DNA from 3 places in the Chroococcidiopsis cubana SAG 39.79 genome. Region 1 is predicted to be linked to each of the others. Evidence: predicted binding sites of a transcription regulator. Region 1 holds the regulator's gene; each other region holds the start of a gene.
What was found. Region 1 encodes HrcA, which represses chaperone genes, less so after heat shock. Its sites were predicted from a motif close to TTAGCACTCNNNANTNNNGAGTGCTAA; they were not measured.
Positions count from the first base shown of each region.

Region 1 (6,515 bases):
CCAGACAACCAGACATATAGCATCTATGCTTCAGATGTCTTTTTTCAAGATCCCCTCAACCGTTTTCGTGGTGTCGAGCGATACAAACAGATGATTAATTTCATCAACACCTGGTTTATTGCAGTCAAGATGGATTTACATGATATTCGCCAGGAAGAAGACACCATCAAGACAGAGTGGACGTTGAGTTGGAATACTCCCCTCCCCTGGAAACCCCGCATTGCTATTCCTGGCTGGAGTGAGTTACACCTCAATCCCCAAGGATTAATTGATTCCCATATCGATTACTGGAACTGTTCGCGATTAGATGTGGTAAAACAGCATTTTGGTAATAGGTAATGGGTAATGGGTAATGGGTAACTGATTAACGGAGTAAAGCTTATGGTTGCTAGTCCACAATTACAATGGATGTCGCCGCAAGAGTATTTAGAATGGGAACCCATGCAACAACTACGCCACGAGTATATCGAGGGTGAAGTTTTTGCCATGACTGGGGGAACAAAACCCCATAATCGTATTGCTGGAAATCTTTATACTGCTTTAGATAGCCATCTGGCTCAAAGCAGTTGCGAAGTGTACATTTCAGATGTGAAAGTACAAGTTACTACTGCTAATAGTTATTGTTATCCCGATGTTATCGTTACCTACGATCTGAGAGATCGGGAATCTAATTCAATCGTTCAACATCCTTGCCTAATTGTCGAAGTTCTTTCCCCTTCTACAGAAGCATACGATCGCGGTGGTAAGTTTGCTCGATATCGTCAGTTGGAAACTTTGCAGGAATATGTTTTAATCGATTCCGAACAAATTGGTGTAGAGTGTTTTCGGCGCAACGAACAAGGTTTGTGGGTGCTTTATCCTTACGCGACAGAAGATACGATAACTTTGACAAGTGTAGGGTTATCTTTACCTGTAACTGCACTTTATCGCCAAGTCAAATTTGATGCTAAGGAAGGAGAAAATTAAATCGCGATCGCATTTTGCTCTTTCATCTTTTCCGACAGATATATTCAGCCATAGTTGGTGAAAGATAGTTTGATTCAAATTCAAATCCAACGCGAGCCAGCATTCCTTCTATAATCCAAGTAAAAGTGCTGTATTCTTCCCGAACGTGCGTTTCAAAATCATCTGCGAGATCTTCAAAATCAACCCCAAGTTGTTGTAAGCCATTGTAGTGCTAAGTAGGAATCTGCATAGTTCTTTTGCCTCAGTAATTCCTTGCTGCAAACAAGATAAGACATTAATTCGAGCCTAAGCGCAAAACAATACCACCCTGAAGCACGTCGGTGCGATCGCCATAACTACTTACAGTAATCGATTGTGTTTTGTCAAAAAATGGTTTTGCTGCCACTTCTAATAGTTTGACTAAAGGTAATTGACGTTCTAAAATTTCTCGACTTCTAGGTAAATCCAAATATAGATAACCCTGATTCGGCTGAGGAATAGCTTTTATGGCAGATTGGAACTGAGAACTCTTCAATAGAGAATCGGTTTCTGCTGCTTTTAAAGCTGCATCCATTGCTGCAACTGAAGACGTGAAAATTTCGTATTTATCTATGGTAGTATAAACACCTTGAACTTTAGCTTTAAGAGTGAGTAGCGAGCGATCGCCTAACTCGGATGGACTAGATGGAACTGTATTTAACTGCGTCCAAGCATAGATTTTTTGCTCTCCAGAAAATAGAGGTGTAATACTTAAACCTCTATTTTCAGCAATTGCATTAAAGCGCTCGATCGCTAAATCTGTTCCTTCAGACTTCTCGGCAACAAAAATCCAATCAGCACTCGTACTAGCATCTTTTTGGGGTAGCATTCCTAAAGCATATTCCCCTTGCACCCAGCTAAAAATATCTTGCGAGATATTTAGACCCCAGCTATCTTGTAATTTAGCTAAAGGTTGAGCGATTAAGCGCGAAATTGCATCATTACTAGAACCAGATAAGACAGTTGTAATTTGTCTCCACAACTGATTTAAGTTGGTATTTTGTAAATAGCTTAAATCTAAACCCGCGATCGCTAAATTGGTTGTAGTAGGTAAATATTGTAATGCTTGCACGGGTTCAGATAGCATCTTGCCAGTGGGAGCGAGTTCTATCTGATTAGCAGCAGCGATTGAAGTTTCTGCGACAATTCCTTGTGGATTTAATTTTAAGCCAATAATTTGACTATCATAAATTTGCTCTTGCGGTTCTTTCCCCAACAAAGTTGTCACTTGAGGCAAATTGAGGAAAATTATGCCAATTCGCTCAGTCGGTAATAAACTTAATGCGTGTTGATATTGAGCAGAATCATTCAAACTCAGATCGGGTGCTTGGACGTTATTAATTGCTTCTCGCAATACTTTAGGATGATTGGCAAATAAAATAAAGCGATCGCCCACTGCTGCGCCGACAAGAGAGATTCGTTCTTGTAGGGGCGCACGGCTGTGCGCCCCTGCATTTACCCGATCGCGATCGGAGAAAATATTAACACCTTGATAAGTTTCTGAAACTAAATCTCTACCCGCGATCGCTCGTTGGGAAAATAATAATTGTAAAAATTCTCTACTTTTAGCTGGATTTCTGCTAGTTAATACCATTAAATATCCTGGCTGATTGCCATTTGTCACATCGCGATCAATATCTGGACTCGTCAAAGCCAAAGTAACTTCTTCCCCCAACCAAGGTTGAATATCTTGGCGATAGTCGAGACTGCTACTAGCTAGTAAACTAGACTTAAAGCGTTCTAGTTCCTGACGCGACTGCCTGCGATCGCTCGGACGCGCTGCCAACTGCCGCAAAGACTCTAGTTTTTCTGGATTGACTAGCAAAGATACCATTGCAGGTGCTTGCTTAGGCACAAATATCGCTGCTTCTGGTGTATTTGTCGTACCACCTCGTAGTAAGCTGAGAGGACTTTGGCTATTAATCCAATAAAAACCGCCAACGCCAATTAGTAGCAGCACCACCACAACAGTTGCTATGGCAGAAAAAAATAAGCTTCGCTTCATGATAATTTACAACTGTCTTGCTAATCGTCATCGGTCACTGGTCACTGGTCACTGTCCCTAACCCACAGCCCCTCATTATGAATCCTTTTAGCCAAATTAGTGTAGAAGAACTGGCTCAGATGTTAAGTTCTGATGCTAGAGAGCAATTGCAATTGATCGACGTGCGCGAACCGGATGAAGTCGCGATCGCTCGTATTGATGGGTTTGAAGTTCTGCCCTTGAGTCAATTTGCTGATTGGGCTGATTCTATCCCCGCACGCTTCGATCCTCAAGCAGAAACCGTAGTTATGTGCCACCACGGTATTCGTTCGGCTCAAATGTGCCAGTGGTTGAGCCGTCAAGGTTTTACAAATCTTAGAAATTTAGCAGGGGGAATTGATGCTTACTCCACTGCGATCGATCCATCTGTTCCTAGATACTAGGATAGTTATCAGGGAGCGCACGAGCAGGGACAGAGGAGCAACAACTGTCTTCACGCAGTGTAGCGTAGCGTTTACTGCCAACCATCAACCGTCAAACCCTTCACTACTCACTGTTTCCCGTTCCCCATTCCAATCGCTTTCAGTAATAATTGCTACCAAACAGTTTTTAATTTTAAGCAAAAGTACAGTCTATATTAGATTTAGGGTTGCCGAAGTTACACAGAGTATAGCTCCGGTCGAATTTGTCTAGGTAGAAGTTTTAACTCTGCCGGATATAGGTCATAAGATTTAACATGTATATATTGACAGACAGTAAGTTTTATGTAAACTCAGGGTATCTTTCTTGAGAAATAGCTAAAACCGTGCAGGAGTTGAGGCACAATCGAAATATAACTTTGTATTTATTTAACACGGTCTATCTTTTTTGCTATCTTGAATAACTAAAAATTAAAAAAATCTAGAGATTACATTTACATTTCTTAAATTCGCTTCTCATCTCACTATTCTCATTTCACCTATGCAAGTGCAGCTAAACGATCGCCAACAGCATATACTTTGGGCAACGGTACGACATTACATCGCCACTGCCGAACCCGTGGGTTCCAAAGCTTTATTGGAAGAATATAACCTCGGCGTGAGTTCTGCAACCATTCGTAACGCGATGGGAGTGCTAGAAAAAGCTGGTTTACTTTATCAACCTCACACCTCGGCGGGAAGAATTCCATCTGACTCTGGCTATCGAATTTATGTCGATCGCCTCATAACTCCTTCCGATGTCTGGGGACGACAGGTAGAACAGCTACTCCAAGAGCAATTAAAGTGGGAAGATTGGAGCTTGGAAGCTTTATTAAGAGGCGCAGCGCAGATTTTAGCCAAGGTGAGTGGGTGCATTACTTTAATTACCATGCCTAGCGCTAATATGGCACGGTTACGCCACATTCAACTGATTCAAATTGAGTCAGGGCGGATAATGTTGATTGTGGTAACCGATACTTATGAAACCCAATCAGTCTTGTTAGATTTGCCGACTTCAGAAGCGGAAACAGTCTTAGAATCAGAACCAGAAGTTATAGAAAGAGAGCTACAAATACTTTCCAACTTCCTCAATAGCCAACTGCGCGGGCGATCGCTGTATGAATTAGCATCACTTGACTGGAATCAATTAGACCGCGAATTTCAACAATATGGCGATCGCTTAAAAACTGTATTTGCAGATATTTGTCGGCGAACTCAGCCACTCCCGGCTAGCACGCAAATTGCCATCCGAGGCGTATCCGAAGTCTTGCGTCAGCCTGAATTTGCCGAGTTACAGCAAGTTCAAACGATTCTACATCTATTAGAAGAAGAACAGCAGCAGCTACTACCTTTTATTTTTGAAGAACCGGAATTAGATTCTAACTCCAGGCGGCGAGTCACAATTCGCATCGGCTCAGAAAATACGCTCGAACCTATTCGTGGTTGTACCCTAATTTCATCTACCTATCGACGCGGTACAGTTCCCGTTGGTAGTGTAGGAGTCTTAGGACCAACTCGTTTAGATTACGAAACTGCGATCGCCATAGTCGAAGCTGCTGCTGATTATCTATCTGATGCATTAAGCAACTAGCGAAGTCAGTAGGGGCGAGTTTAGCAAAGAGATTGACAACCTGAGTTATAAATTTTTGGTCAAAACCCGCCCTTACATAAGTGTTTTACACGCACCTTTTTGACCAATGACCAATGATCAATGACTATTCTACATCTTGCCTTTTTGCATCACTTCTTGTAAATGTTGCCGGATCTCTTGCGCTTGCTGTTTATCTTGTTCGCGTAATTTTTGGAACAACTCTACACAAGGTTGAGAATCCATTGACTGAGCGTCATTGATGTATGTTTCATATGCTTTGACGGCTTCAGCCTTATGATGTAACGCTGTGAGCAAATCATATTCTAAATTGCTCATTGCTCTTTCACTTCCAGTAGCAGTCATAGATTTACCCTCCGAAATTCAAAATCGTAACTAATAACCACCTTACTTACCCAAATAGGAACTGCATCTGTCAAAAAGTGGATGCATGAGGAGTGAGGAGTGAGGAGTGAGGAGTGAGGGGGACAAGGGGGACAAGGGGGAACTCGGGGACCCCACGACCGAAGGGAGTGGGGATTAGGGGGCGAAGGGGGACAAGGGGGACAAGGGGGACAAGGGAGAATGGCTGCAATTAACCAATGACAAATGACCATTGACCAATGACCGACAAAAACATTGACTCTATCCTGAAACCATATCAGCGCTTCGGCGTACATCTTGGTTTAGAACGAATTCAACGACTGCTGGCTAATTTGGGTAATCCTCAGCAGCAAGTTTCAGTCATTCACGTAGCGGGGACAAACGGCAAAGGATCTGTCTGCGCTTACCTGTCTGCCGTACTTAAAGAAGCAGGCTATCGAGTTGGGCGCTATACTTCTCCTCATTTGGTAGATTGGACGGAACGCATTTGTCTAGACGAACAACCGATCGCACCAGAAACCCTACAGCAAATATTGCTACAAGTACAGCAGGCAATTTCGCTAGACGAGGAAACCCCAACTCAATTTGAAATTATTACTGCTGCGGCTTGGTTGTACTTTGCCCAAGTTCAGATAGATATCGCAGTCATAGAAGTTGGGTTAGGAGGAAGATTAGATGCTACCAACGTTTGCAATCGCCCCTTAGTCACGGTGATTACTTCCATCAGTCGCGAACACTGGCAACAGCTAGGACCAACCGTAGCAGATATTGCCCGAGAAAAAGCAGGAATTCTCAAACCCAACTGTCCCGCAGTCATCGGACAATTACCCCCAGAAGCAGAAACCGTCGTGCGATCGCGGATCGAAGAACTTGGATGTCCCGCTGTCTTTCCCCTACCCTCGCGTCAAATTGAACCAGGTTGGGCAGAATTTCGGAATTCGGAATTCGGAATTCGGAATTCGGAATTGAAGATGCACCAACAACCAACAACCAACGACATCAAATATCCTCTACCTCTGTTAGGAGACATCCAATTGATGAATTCCGCTTTGGCAATTGCAGCTTTACGAATTTTGCAGCAACAAGGGTGGAAAATTTCGGCTGAGGCGATCGCAAA
Region 1 is NZ_RSCK01000019.1:75,911-82,425, reverse strand. Features, by position in the region: gene DSM107010_RS14370 (C6orf136 family protein) at 1-339, shown strand, start outside; gene DSM107010_RS14365 (Uma2 family endonuclease) at 382-966, shown strand; gene DSM107010_RS14355 (DUF3352 domain-containing protein) at 1,241-2,989, opposite strand; gene DSM107010_RS14350 (rhodanese-like domain-containing protein) at 3,067-3,411, shown strand; gene hrcA (heat-inducible transcriptional repressor HrcA) at 3,929-5,017, shown strand; gene DSM107010_RS14340 (hypothetical protein) at 5,147-5,380, opposite strand; gene DSM107010_RS14335 (bifunctional folylpolyglutamate synthase/dihydrofolate synthase) at 5,638-6,515, shown strand, end outside.

Region 2 (6,515 bases), on a different contig from region 1:
CCGAGCATTGTGCGGCGATCGCTCTTCTGTGGGACAATGTATAAAGAAATAAATCTGGGTTCCTTGACTTAGATTGCGATCGATAAAATCAACCCATTCCTCAAGAAACAGCTGATTCAACTCCCATTTTGGGTGGCTGATAAAACGAACTAAGCTAAACGGTGCAGCGATACTAAATTCTACTGGTAACTTAGGTTTGCGGCGTTCGGAGTGAATCTGCGGATCGTCTGGTGCATCGTATATCGGACGGCTATCGAGTAAAACTCTACCTATCCCTAATTGTTTCAGAAGCGTTGTTAGTTGACTAGCGTGAGGTTCTTGAAACCAACTTGGATGACGTACCTCTAAAGCCAGCGACGTTTTTTCTCTCAAAGCGTTTAAGAATATTGTTAAGTCTTCTATTGCTTCTGGACTATATCGTGGCGGGAGTTGAGCAAAAATTGGTCCCAAGCGATCGCCTAAACCTTGCATTCGTGCTATGAAACTCAAAGCATCGGGAATATGTGGTTCTAGCAAGCCTTGATGGGTAATGTCTCGCGGTAACTTGAGGCAGAATTTAAATTCTGGCGGTGTTTCTGCTGCCCAGCGCGCTACAGTATCGGCATCAGGGATAGCGTAAAAGGTGGTGTTTCCTTCAACAGTCGTGAGACGCTGGCTGTATAAACCTAAAAATTCACCCACACGACTTCCAGTCGGATAAAAATCGCCTACCCAACCTTTATACGACCAAACAGCACAGCCAAGATGAAAAGTCAAAAGTTAAAAGTTAAAAGTTAAAAAACTGTAAGGACTGGTTTTTACTAAGATCTTCAGCTAAAGCTGTCAATCTATTTGCTAAGCTCACTCGTACAACAATCAAAAATCAAAGACAATTTTCTAGGAATGAACTGAGCCATCAGGCATAATTGCCCCAGTTAAAATTGCTCCGGTTAATTTGACCATAATTCGGTCTTTTGTACCTACTTTGGCTCCTTTTAAATTAGCTTTACTTAAATTTGCTCCACTCAAGTCAGCACCAATTAAATTGGCTTCCTGTAAATTGGCTGAAGTTAAATTTGCGCCTAATAAGTTGGCGCGAAATAAGTTGGCTTGAGACAGATTTGCTTCTTGTAAATTGACTTTGTGTAGAAAAGAATCGCTCAGATCGGCTTTACTTAAGTTAGCTTTGCTCAAGTTTCTCCCCGATAAATCTTTTTCTTTCAACTCAGCACCCCGTAAATCGGCTCCAGTCATATCGGGATAGTGAGGACGGTAAGGTTGATGGGGGGAAGATGAAGCAGTGGCTTGCTGGGGCGACTTAGAAGCAGAATAGTAAGACTGAGAACTACTCTGTTGGGGCGATTGCGATCCCGAGTAATAGCTTGAGGGAGGTGATTGCTGCTTGTAGCTCGACTGTGAAGCTGAGTAGTAATCTGACTGGTACGGTTGCTTATAGCTAGATTGCGAATGTGACTGCTGGTGCGACTGAGTAGAGTCGTAGTGCGATTGCGACGGTTGTTTGTAGCTAGATTGTGAATTATTGCCGTTCGACTGCGAACTTGCCTGCTGACGCGATCGCGCGGTTGAATCGTAATATGACTGAGAATTATTGCTGCTCGACTGCGAATAACTTTGCTGGCGCGATTGTGACGCTGAGTAGTAATGAGATTGAGAATGAGCCTGCGACTGTTTAGATCTACTGCGAGACTCTGGTTTTGGTTGCGCGGGAGTAAATTTACCCGTGCGAGTCTGAATTACCCGCAATTGCTCTCGCGCTTGATTAATTTCTTTTAATTTTTCTTGCGCTTTTTGCTGCAACCGCTGATTCTCTTTCGGGATGCGATCGGGATGCCAAATAAAAGCCAAGTCCTTATACGCCTGGTTAATTTCTTCCAGGGAGGCTCCAGGCTCTAATCCAAGTACTCTGTAGCAGTGGTTCAGGTCTAACATTACTACTGCCGCATCCTCACTAGCTTGGTATTACCCATGATAGGCAGCTAATTGCGTATTCGCTACCTTCTTTTAGGCGATCGCCTAATAAGAAACTTAAACTAAACTTATCACTACTGAGACAACACTAGCTCAAGAAAGCAGGAGGCAGATGACAGCAGGATTTAATCTATACGGCATCAGCCAGTCGTGCTGATTCAACTATATAGTTATTCTTGCCATAATCCGCTACATTTTTTCTTGAATTCCCCAGTCTCCAGCCGCCAATTTTCCATGTCGAGTCATGCCATTTGATTTTCAATTGCCCAACGTGCTAGCTCAGTACGATTGTGCAATCCCGTTTTACCAAGCATATTAGACACGTGGCTTTCTACTGTCCGCTGACTCACATTCAGTTCTTCGGCAATATCGCGATTAGCTAGACCTCTCGCCACATATTGCACGACTTTTAGCTCTGTTTGCGTCAGATGCACGTCAAAAGGAACTTGAATTTTTGTCTCGTTTTCGCCGTTGCCACCTGATTGTTGTCTCTGGCGATAAGCTTGTTTAAGAGAAGCTTCCACTTGAGCCACTAGTTCCTCTGGCTCGAATGGTTTGACCATGTAGACATCAGCACCGATGTTTAAACCTTTGATTTTGTCTTGGCTTTGACCCTTGGCAGAAAGAAATAGAATCGGAATCCAACTGGTGCGTTCGTCCTGTCTTACCTGATTGACAAACTGATAGCCATCCATTTCTGGCATCATCACGTCACAGATAATCATATCTGGAATTTCCTGCTCCAGAACTTCTAAAGCCTCTCGCCCGTTTTCTGCGGTGATGACCTCATAGCCTCGGAATTCTAGGTAATCCTTGACGAGTAATATGAGGTTGGGGTCATCATCTATTAATAGCAGTCGCTTGTGCTCTTTTACGCTAGTTTCCTTCATGCTGCGCTTACTCGCCACAATTGAGTCAGTCGAACTTTTCAATAGCAGTTTCTCTTGCAATTTATCGGTTTGGTGGTATTTTACTGACCTCGGTCTCGCTGAATTGTAGTCGGAAAGCCATTTTAATCTTCAAAGAAGATTTATAGCTTTAGTGCTGCACTGCAACTGCAAAGATTTCAGTCTTAGTACGGACACCTAATGATACGCCCTATTTGGTATAACTTAGGCGATATCATTATATATTCTTTTTTCGGCGTTGTCGTATAAAACCTGATACAATAGCAAAATATACCTATCTTTATTTGAAAGAATCAGTAAAACCCACTAAAGTAGGAGCAAACGCCAAAATTTGTACTGAGAAAAGTCAGTCAATTTTGTTTGCTAAATCAAATATTCTTTGTAACTATCCTTAATAAACTGTGATGAGATGGGGTCTCGTGCAAAAGAACTGATGGCTTTTTAGTTATTTTGCCAAGTTATTTTGCCAATTCTATTGACTTCTCTGATGCTGCACTAGTTGTCATCAGCGATCGCGTCTGATGTCGGTTCTGGAAGAGGATGAACGAGAAAGGCATATTCGCGCACAATTTGGTTGCCGATGAGATGTTCTTGGATAATCCGTTCGATAACTTCGGGGGTTGCCTGACGATACCAAACCCCATCGGGATACACTACGAGAATTGGACCATTAGTACAGACGCGCAAGCAGTTAGCCTTCGTGCGAAAGATACAACTGGGGCGATCGCTCGTTGGTTTATCGAGTTTTAATTGTTTGAGGCGTTTTTTCAAGTAATCCCAAGATTCTAGGCTCGCTTCCTTAGAACAGCACTGCGGTAAAGTCTGGTCGGCACAAATAAAAACATGGCGTTGAATTTGCGGTAAACCTAAAGCCTGGACGCAAACAGCCAAAGCTTCATCATCTTTTGGTTTACAGGTTTCATCTTGGGGTGTCAGGTTGTCGGTCATTTGAGGAGTGAGGGAGAAAATCTCAGCTTCAGGGAATGAAACGGGTAAGTTACATAATTTACACGCATACACATTGCATTTTAAATTGTCTTGTTCCTCATTATCCCCTTGTCCTCCTTGTCCCCCTTGTCCCCCTTGTCCCCCTTGTCCCCCTTCGCCCCCTAATCCCCACTCCCTTCGGTCGTGGGGAAGAGCGAGTTCCCCCTTGTCCCCCTTGTCCCCCGACTCTCTAGTTCGGAAACCCGTACAATCGAATTTGTTGCCACGATCTCTATCTTTTGGCTAAATTAGCACTCAGGAGTTGAGAGTGCTAACAAGGCAAGGAATTTGTATGGCAGCAGTATCTTTAAGCGTTTCTACAGTTAAGCCACTAGGCGATCGCGTATTTGTCAAAGTCAGCGCCTCAGAAGAGAAAACCGCTGGCGGTTTGTACTTGCCCGACACTGCTAAGGAAAAACCCCAAGTTGGTGAAATCGTCGCCATTGGTCCTGGTAAGCGTAATGATGATGGTTCTCGCCAAGAATTAGAAGTTAAGGTTGGAGACAAAGTTCTTTACTCTAAGTACGCTGGCACAGACGTAAAGCTAGGTACAGATGAGTACGTGCTGTTGTCTGAGAAAGACATTTTAGCAGTTGTTAGCTAATCGGTAATGGGTAATGGGTAATGGGAGATCCACAACTACCAATTACCAACTACCAATTTACAAAATCTAAAATCCAAAATCTAAAATCCAAAATCGCAAGACAACTATGGCAAAGCGCATTATTTACAACGAAAACGCTCGTCGCGCCCTAGAACGGGGTATGGACATTCTAGCTGAAGCGGTAGCCGTTACGCTGGGTCCAAAGGGTCGTAACGTGGTGCTAGAGAAAAAGTTTGGCGCACCGCAGATCGTCAATGATGGCGTAACCATCGCTAAAGAAATTGAATTAGAAGATCACGTCGAAAACACTGGTGTATCTCTAATTCGTCAAGCTGCTTCCAAAACCAATGACGCTGCGGGTGATGGTACAACCACTGCAACCGTATTAGCTCACGCCATTGTAAAAGAAGGCTTGCGTAACGTTGCTGCGGGTGCAAATGCAATTTCCCTCAAGCGCGGGATCGATAAAGCGGCTAACTTCCTAGTAGAAAAGATTGCCGAACACGCTCGTCCTGTAGAGGATTCTAAAGCGATCGCTCAAGTCGGTTCGATTTCTGCTGGTAACGATGAAGAAGTTGGCAGCATGATCGCTGAAGCGATGGATAAGGTGGGTAAAGAAGGTGTCATTTCCCTAGAAGAAGGGAAGTCCATGACAACCGAACTAGAAATCACCGAAGGGATGCGCTTTGACAAAGGTTACATCTCTCCCTACTTCGCTACCGATCCCGAACGGATGGAAGCTGTTCTAGACGAACCTTTCATTTTGATTACCGACAAGAAAATTGCTTTGGTACAAGATTTAGTCCCCGTACTAGAGCAAGTTGCACGTTCTGGTCGTCCGCTGCTGATTTTGGCAGAAGATATTGAAAAAGAAGCGCTAGCAACCCTAGTTGTTAACCGTCTGCGTGGCGTACTCAACGTAGCTGCGGTCAAGGCTCCTGGGTTTGGCGATCGCCGCAAGGCTATGCTGGAAGATATCGCTATCCTCACTGGTGGTCAATTGATTACTGAAGATGCTGGTCTGAAGCTGGATAACACCAAGCTAGACATGCTCGGTAAAGCACGCCGGATCACCATTACCAAAGACAACACCACAATTGTCGCTGAAGGTAACGAACAAGCTGTTAAGGCTCGTTGCGAACAGATTCGCCGTCAAATGGACGAAACCGAATCTTCCTACGACAGAGAAAAGCTACAAGAGCGCTTAGCTAAACTAGCTGGTGGCGTTGCTGTGGTCAAAGTCGGTGCTGCAACTGAAACCGAAATGAAAGACCGCAAACTACGCCTGGAAGACGCGATTAACGCTACCAAAGCCGCCGTAGAAGAAGGTATCGTTCCTGGTGGTGGTACAACCTTGGCTCACTTAGCTCCTCAGTTGGAACAGTGGGCAAGTAGCAGCCTCAAGGGTGAAGAATTAATCGGTGCATCAATTGTAGCTCGCGCTCTAACTTCTCCCCTGAAGCGGATTGCTGAAAACGCAGGTCAAAACGGTGCGGTCATCGCCGAGCGCGTCAAGGAAAAAGATTTCAATATCGGCTTCGACGCTGCTAAAAACGAGTACGTCGATATGTTTAGCGCTGGTATTGTTGACCCTGCTAAAGTGACTCGTTCCGCGCTGCAAAATGCTGCTTCTATCGCTGGTATGGTGCTGACAACTGAGTGTATCGTGGTTGATAAGCCTGAACCAAAAGATGGCGCTCCTGCTGGTGCTGGCGCTGGTATGGGTGGCGGAGATTTCGATTACTAAAGTTTGTTAGAGGTAGGCTACTGTCTACCTCAATTGTGAAGAATACAGCTGCTTCCCTTGGGAGGTGGCTGTTTTTTTATAAAGTCAAAAGTCAAAAGTTAAAAGTCAAAAAACCGATCGCATTTGTATTTTACGTGCCACCTGCATCCATCTCTGTTTAAAATTTCTACCATTTTCCAAAACAGAAGCTATTGACTATATCTATGGCTAGGCGACAGACAGGAAAATGTTAATTTAATCTCAAGTTAATCGAGCGAGAACGCAGAGAGATGCTCCACCGCCAAACACCAACAGGAATAAT
Region 2 is NZ_RSCK01000030.1:16,167-22,681, forward strand. Features, by position in the region: gene DSM107010_RS18140 (DUF72 domain-containing protein) at 1-756, opposite strand, end outside; gene DSM107010_RS18145 (pentapeptide repeat-containing protein) at 877-1,929, opposite strand; gene DSM107010_RS18150 (response regulator transcription factor) at 2,211-2,858, opposite strand; gene DSM107010_RS18155 ((2Fe-2S) ferredoxin domain-containing protein) at 3,372-3,824, opposite strand; gene groES (co-chaperone GroES) at 4,156-4,467, shown strand; gene groL (chaperonin GroEL) at 4,574-6,214, shown strand; gene DSM107010_RS18170 (DUF3891 family protein) at 6,484-6,515, shown strand, end outside.
Region 2: a site for HrcA is predicted at 4,112-4,138, ahead of groES (co-chaperone GroES). Genes of this name have one in related genera too.

Region 3 (6,515 bases), on a different contig from region 1:
CATCGCTGGTTCAGAATCGCTCAGCCCGTCTGCTCGCTACTCGCTCTTATTCGATCCGCAGACATCGGGCGGTTTACTCGCATCAATTCCAGCAGAACAAGCCAGTCAATGTCTAGATAAGCTACATAGTTTAGGCTACGCACAAAGTTGCATTATTGGCAAGGTAGTAGATAGAAAAGGCGATCGCCAACCAATAACCATAAATTTATCCAATGTATAGGGGCGCACAGCCGTGCGCCCTTACGAGGGTTATGCAGGCTACATCATACCCATGCCACCCATACCGCCCATACCACCCATGCCGCCCATGCCACCCATACCGCCCATGTCAGGGGCAGCAGCAGCTTTCTTCTCTGGCTTTTCAACGACTAGGGCTTCGGTCGTTAACACCATACCAGCAATCGAACCAGCATTTTGTAATGCCGAACGCACAACCTTAGCAGGGTCGAGAATGCCAGCAGCAATCAGATCTTCAAACTCGCCAGTTGCCGCATTGTAACCAACGTTGAAATCGGTTTCCCGCACTCTTTCAACCACGACAGAGCCTTCAGCCCCTGCATTGTCAGCCATTTGGCGTAAGGGAGCTTCCAGCGCTCTAGCGACGATTTCAGCGGCAACTTTTTCTTCGTCTTGCAGGCTGGCTTTGAATTCGTCCACCTTCTTCGCTAAGTGGATTAGGGTCGTACCGCCGCCAGGGACGATACCTTCTTCGACTGCGGCTTTAGTCGCGTTCAGCGCGTCTTCAATTCGCAGTTTGCGGTCTTTGAGTTCGGTTTCGGTAGCTGCACCAACTTTAATGACTGCCACACCGCCAGCCAGCTTGGCAATTCGCTCTTGCAGTTTCTCCTTGTCATAGTCGGAGTCAGATTCTGCTAGTTGCTTGCGAATTTGACTGATGCGCTTTTCCACATCAGCTTTATTTTCGCCTTCGGCGACGATTGTGGTAGATTCTTTGTCGATGATGACTTTACGAGCAACACCCATCATCTCCAAAGAAGCGGTATCCAAGCTTAAGCCGATTTCTTCAGAAATCAACTGACCGCCAGTTAGTACGGCGATGTCGCGCAACATTTCTTTACGGCGATCGCCAAATCCTGGGGCTTTAATCGCGCAAACGCTCAACACGCCACGAGCTTTATTCACAACCAAAGTTGCTAAAGCTTCTCCATCGACATCCTCAGCAATAATAATCAAAGGTTGTCCGGCACGAGCGACTTTTTCCAAAATCGAAATCAAATCTTGGATCGTGCTAATTTTCTTGTCTGTAATCAACAAGCGAGGATTCTCAAACTCTGCTACCATCCGCTCGTTGTCGGTGATGAAGTAGGGAGAAATATAACCTCGATCCAACTGCATCCCTTCTACCACGTCTAAATCGGTCGTGAGAGACTTGGATTCCTCAACGGTAATCACACCGTCTTTGGTGACTCGCTCCATTGCCTCAGCGATCATCGCCCCAACTTCTTCATCGTTTCCAGCCGAGACAGTCGCCACAGAGGCGATCGCATTTCCTTCGACTGGTTTGGCGACAGCAGCAATTTCTTCTACCAGTTTGGCAACGGTCTTCTCGATTCCGTGACGCAGCGCCACTGGATTAGCACCCGCTGCTACGTTCTTCAGTCCCTCACGAATCATCGCTTGGGCGAGAACCGTCGCCGTAGTCGTACCATCCCCAGCTACATCTTTGGTCTTCGATGCAACTTCCTGAATCAGACGCGCCCCAGTATTTTCTAGGGGGTCTTCCAACTCAATTTCTTTAGCTACAGTAATCCCATCATTGACAATCTGAGGCGCACCGTATTTTTTCTCTAACAGGACGTTGCGACCTTTTGGACCCAGGGTAATTTTCACGGCATCGGCAAGGGCATTCACACCCCGTTCCAATGCCCGCCGCGATTCATCATCAAACGCAACGATTTTTGACATACGCTTCGTTTCCTCAAGCTTCCATTAGTCAATTTAGCACTCTCTTGAGTTGAGTGCTAATGAAACTACTGGCGTTTAGCAATTAGCTGTTAGCTAATTGCTAGACGCTAATCGCTCTTAAGCCATAACCATGCCACCATCGACGTTGAAGACTTGACCTGTAATGTAACCAGCCGCAGGATCGGCGGCGAGAAAGCGCACCATACCAGCAACTTCTTCGGGTTTGCCGTAACGACTCAAGGGAATATATTTCAGAATATCTTCAGAATCAATGTTACTGGTCATGTCAGTAGTGATAAAACCAGGGGCAACAGCATTGACGATAATGCCACGGGAGGCAAGTTCTTTCGCAACGGTTTTAGTAAATCCGATCGCCCCAGCTTTTGCGGCGCTATAATTTGCTTGACCGGGATTGCCCATTTGTCCGGCTACAGAAGCAATATTAATGATGCGCCCGCTGCGTTGCTTGAGCATGATTTTGCTAACAGCTTTGGTACAAAGGAATACGCCTGTAAGATTGAGGTCGATGACTGCTTGCCAGTCTTCCGGTTTCATTCGCAATAACAAAGTATCGCGGGTAATACCAGCATTGTTTATCAAAACATCAATTCGCTTCCATTTTTCTACAACAGTATTAACCAGAGTATCTACTTGAGCCGCGTCAGAGACATCAGCCGGAATTGCGATCGCGCTACCCCCCGCCGCCTCAATTTCTTCTACCACTTCTTTAGCGGCGGAACTAGAACTTGCGTAGTTTACAACAACGTTTGCCCCTTCTGCGGCTAAACTCAAAGCGATCGCCCGTCCAATTCCTCGCGAAGCCCCCGTGACGATTGCGACTTGTTGGCGTAACCGTTGTAAATCCTCTGGCAATACTTCCATAAACAATGACTCTTACGTAAATACTCTCACTTAGCGATCGCACTTAAACCACCGCGCTAACCATCTTATCAATAGGGAGCAGGGAGTAGGGAGCAGGGAGTAGGGAGACAAGGAGGACAAGGGGGACAAGGAAGCTGAGGAAGTTGAGGGAGGAATTCCAGCTACCAGCCACTAGCCACTAGCTACCAGCCACTCACTACACCCTACACCCGCATCAACACGCACCACTCACTGCTACTTGAGATATAACAGTAAAAAACTGTGTTAAATCTCATGGCTACTAAACAGCAGTTCAATAATTTTGCCGAAATGATTTCTGGTGCTGATGTGCCTGTACTGGTAGATTTTTACGCTGCATGGTGCGGTCCTTGCCAGATGATGGCTCCAATTTTAGAACAAGTAAACGAGCGTCTCAAATCTAAAATCCGTATTGTGAAAATCGATACTGATAAATATCCACAACTCGCCAGTCAATATCAAATTCATGCCTTGCCCACACTAGTACTATTTAAGCAGGGTCAACCAGTCGATCGCATTGAGGGCGTAGTACCAGCACCTAATTTAATCGAACATTTACAAGCTCTAATTTAGTCAAAATATTTCATTCAATAAAAAGCCCGCATTTGCGGGCTTTTACTGTAGGAAAAAGCTATTTTATTAGCAATGATGACAATTATGATAGCGGTAATGATATCAGTTATGACAGCAATGAATCGTCAGCGGTTGTCGCTGAAAAACTTTCAGGCGATCGCTCTGCCAACCAACTCATTTTTTCTTTGTCTTTCTTAACTTTAATTAACAATTCTAGATAAGCAATGGGTACGATAATTGGCCAAAAAAGAGTGACTATGACTAAAAATATTCTGAGTAGAAGTAATTGAGAGCGTTTGCCAAGGTCTCGCTGCATGATGTCTGCCCACTGAGTAAACAGACAAGCCGCGATTGTAATATAGAAAGTCGCCCCAGCAGTAATAATTGTTTGTAGCATCATTTTCTAAAAAGTCATTTTCTAAAAATAGGTTGAGTCTGAAAAGAATTCAGCAGCTACCCCAAACCAGCAGCGCGGTCGACGAAGTTATCGTTAATACGCTCTTTTGAGCGCTATGTAGCCCGAACACCCTGTAACGATCTGACCCGAAAGCCTTAACTAATCGACATTTATCCGTAGCACCTTGTTAGTAACTTGCTTTCAAGCCGCAAAAGACTCTGACAATGAAATACGTCAGCCCAAAAAGCTATTCCAGACTAGTGCTATGAATGCTCGTATACCCTCACACGCGCTTCCAGCAATTCCCGATCTTGTTTATGTATTATTTCATACTTTTAACTTGCGGACAATCCAGAGGCAGTTATCAGAGACAATGAAATTCAAACTCGATATATCTAATACTACGTTCGTACTGAAGATAGAAGACAGTTTATAAAGGTTTTCTTATACATCAAGCGAAGGTTAAGTAATATGAATAGACTGACAGCAACTCTACTCATTTCTTGTCCCGACCGACAAGGATTAGTAGCAAAAATTGCTAATTTTATCTATGCCAATGGTGGTAACATTATCCATGCCGATCAGCATACAGACTTTGCTGCTGGTTTGTTTCTAACCCGCATTGAATGGCAATTAGAGGGTTTTCATCTACCGCGAGAGCTAATTGCGCCTGCCTTTGGCGCGATCGCACAGCCTCTAGAGGCTCAATGGCAACTACACTTTTCCGACACCATCCCACGCCTTGCTATTTGGGTGAGTCGGCAAGAACATTGCTTATTCGATCTAATTCTCCGACAACAGGCAAAAGAGTATGCCGCAGAAATTCCTCTGATTATTAGCAATCATGCCGATTTAGAATGGGTAGCAAAACAATTTGGTATAGATTATTACTATATTCCCGTTAACAAAGATAACAAAGCGGCTCAAGAGGAAAAACAGTTAGAACTTTTGCACCGGTACGACATCGATCTTATCGTTCTGGCAAAATATATGCAAATTCTCAGTCCCGAATTTATTACCCGATTTCCTCAAGCAATTAACATTCACCATTCGTTCCTTCCTGCTTTTGTAGGCGCAAATCCATACCAGAAAGCTTACGAACGCGGAGTAAAAATTATCGGTGCTACCGCTCATTACGTAACATCAGAACTCGATGCTGGACCAATTATCGAACAAGATGTCGTCCGCATCAGCCACCGCGATGAGGTCAGCGACCTGATCCGTAAAGGTAAAGATTTAGAACGAGTCGTTTTAGCTAGAGCCGTGCGATCGCATTTACAACACCGTGTCTTAATTTACGGGAATAAGACTGTGGTGTTTGAGTAGTGAAAGAGATTATGCGCAGACCATCATGAAAAGCTGCTTTAATCGATAAAAATACAATTACAGTATTTTTACAGAGGATGATTTTAAGATAGAAAATCTACAATCAATTCAGTTCTTAAGAATTTTCTAATATTTGTTCCATCTACAAAGGCAATTTCTATGTCAATTCTAGAGAAATTCTTCACCTTCGGCTTTGTCTCTACTTTTAGTGTAGCCCTCATAGCAACCTGGTGGCGCTACATTCCTAGCATAATTGCTACTTACCGCAAGATTATGAGTAAGTATGGACAAGTAGAATTAACAGTTAATAGTTAATATTGAATATTTCCATTGTAGAGACGTTACATGTAACATCTCTACAATGGAAATATATTAATTTGCATTGTGTCCTATTAAATTAAATTCTGAGGTATTTGTTTCATTCTAATTTGGATTTGTAAAGCTAACTGACCTGCTTGCGCCGTCATTTCTTCAACTCTGAGTGCTATTCCTTCTAGATCGAAATAGGGTAAATCCATCCATTGTTTGACTTTTTCCATTAATGACAGCGCGATCGCAAAAGATATTCCTTCATTGCGATCGCATTGAAAATTCTCAACGATAACTGGTTGCTTCTGGGTACGGGGGCGAAATGTAGCTGTAAAACCGAGTGGCTGCGTTTCGCCTTTTTCGTGCAACAACACCTTACCATCGAAGACCATTTTGTTATCTCCGGGTAACTGTAATTGCATCTGCTGCATTTCTAAAATAACAGTTTGTCCGTCTACATTTAGTTTAAAATTACGTGCTTTTTTTAATACGTACTCAGACTTCAAAGCGCGATTTAAATCTGGTTCCGTAATGACAATTTTAGCAATAGCATCTAATGGTTTATCTAATTCAACCTTGCCAAAAAGAGCGCTGAGTGGATTCACATCAACTTTATCCGTTTGTACCTCAATTTCTTGCAGGCGGATGTCTTTTTGTATAACTACGCCTTGTCCAGTAAAATCTACTGAATCTGCTTGCCCTAAAATTAGCTTTAAGAGATTTGTTTGAATATCAACATCAATTTTTTCAGCGTTATCTACTTGGCTAGATATTCCTACTTCTGCTACTGCATCGATGACTTGTTCTTCTAACCGTGGCTCGTTATCCATCTCGCGATCGCATCCTTTTGACTCTGCTTGAGATCGATGTTAGATCCGCAGTATTAAGGAATGTATCTGCAATTTGGCATAAGTAATGAATGGTAAGGTGGGCAATACCCACCTTACTTATAACCAACAACTGACATTTGCATCCCATTTTCAGAAGGGACAATTGTAATGCCTCGCCGAACTGGAGAAACAGGACGAGAATTTGCTAGTTCTAATTCATACTGCGATAACACAGTAGCAAGTACGAGTTTCAT
Region 3 is NZ_RSCK01000054.1:33,405-39,919, forward strand. Features, by position in the region: gene selD (selenide, water dikinase SelD) at 1-220, shown strand, start outside; gene groL (chaperonin GroEL) at 259-1,926, opposite strand; gene fabG (3-oxoacyl-[acyl-carrier-protein] reductase) at 2,044-2,808, opposite strand; gene trxA (thioredoxin) at 3,082-3,399, shown strand; gene DSM107010_RS24670 (hypothetical protein) at 3,506-3,799, opposite strand; gene purU (formyltetrahydrofolate deformylase) at 4,268-5,122, shown strand; gene DSM107010_RS38720 (hypothetical protein) at 5,282-5,437, shown strand; gene DSM107010_RS24680 (LmeA family phospholipid-binding protein) at 5,515-6,261, opposite strand; gene DSM107010_RS24685 (cytochrome P450) at 6,375-6,515, opposite strand, start outside.
Region 3: a site for HrcA is predicted at 1,960-1,986, ahead of groL (chaperonin GroEL). Genes of this name have one in related genera too.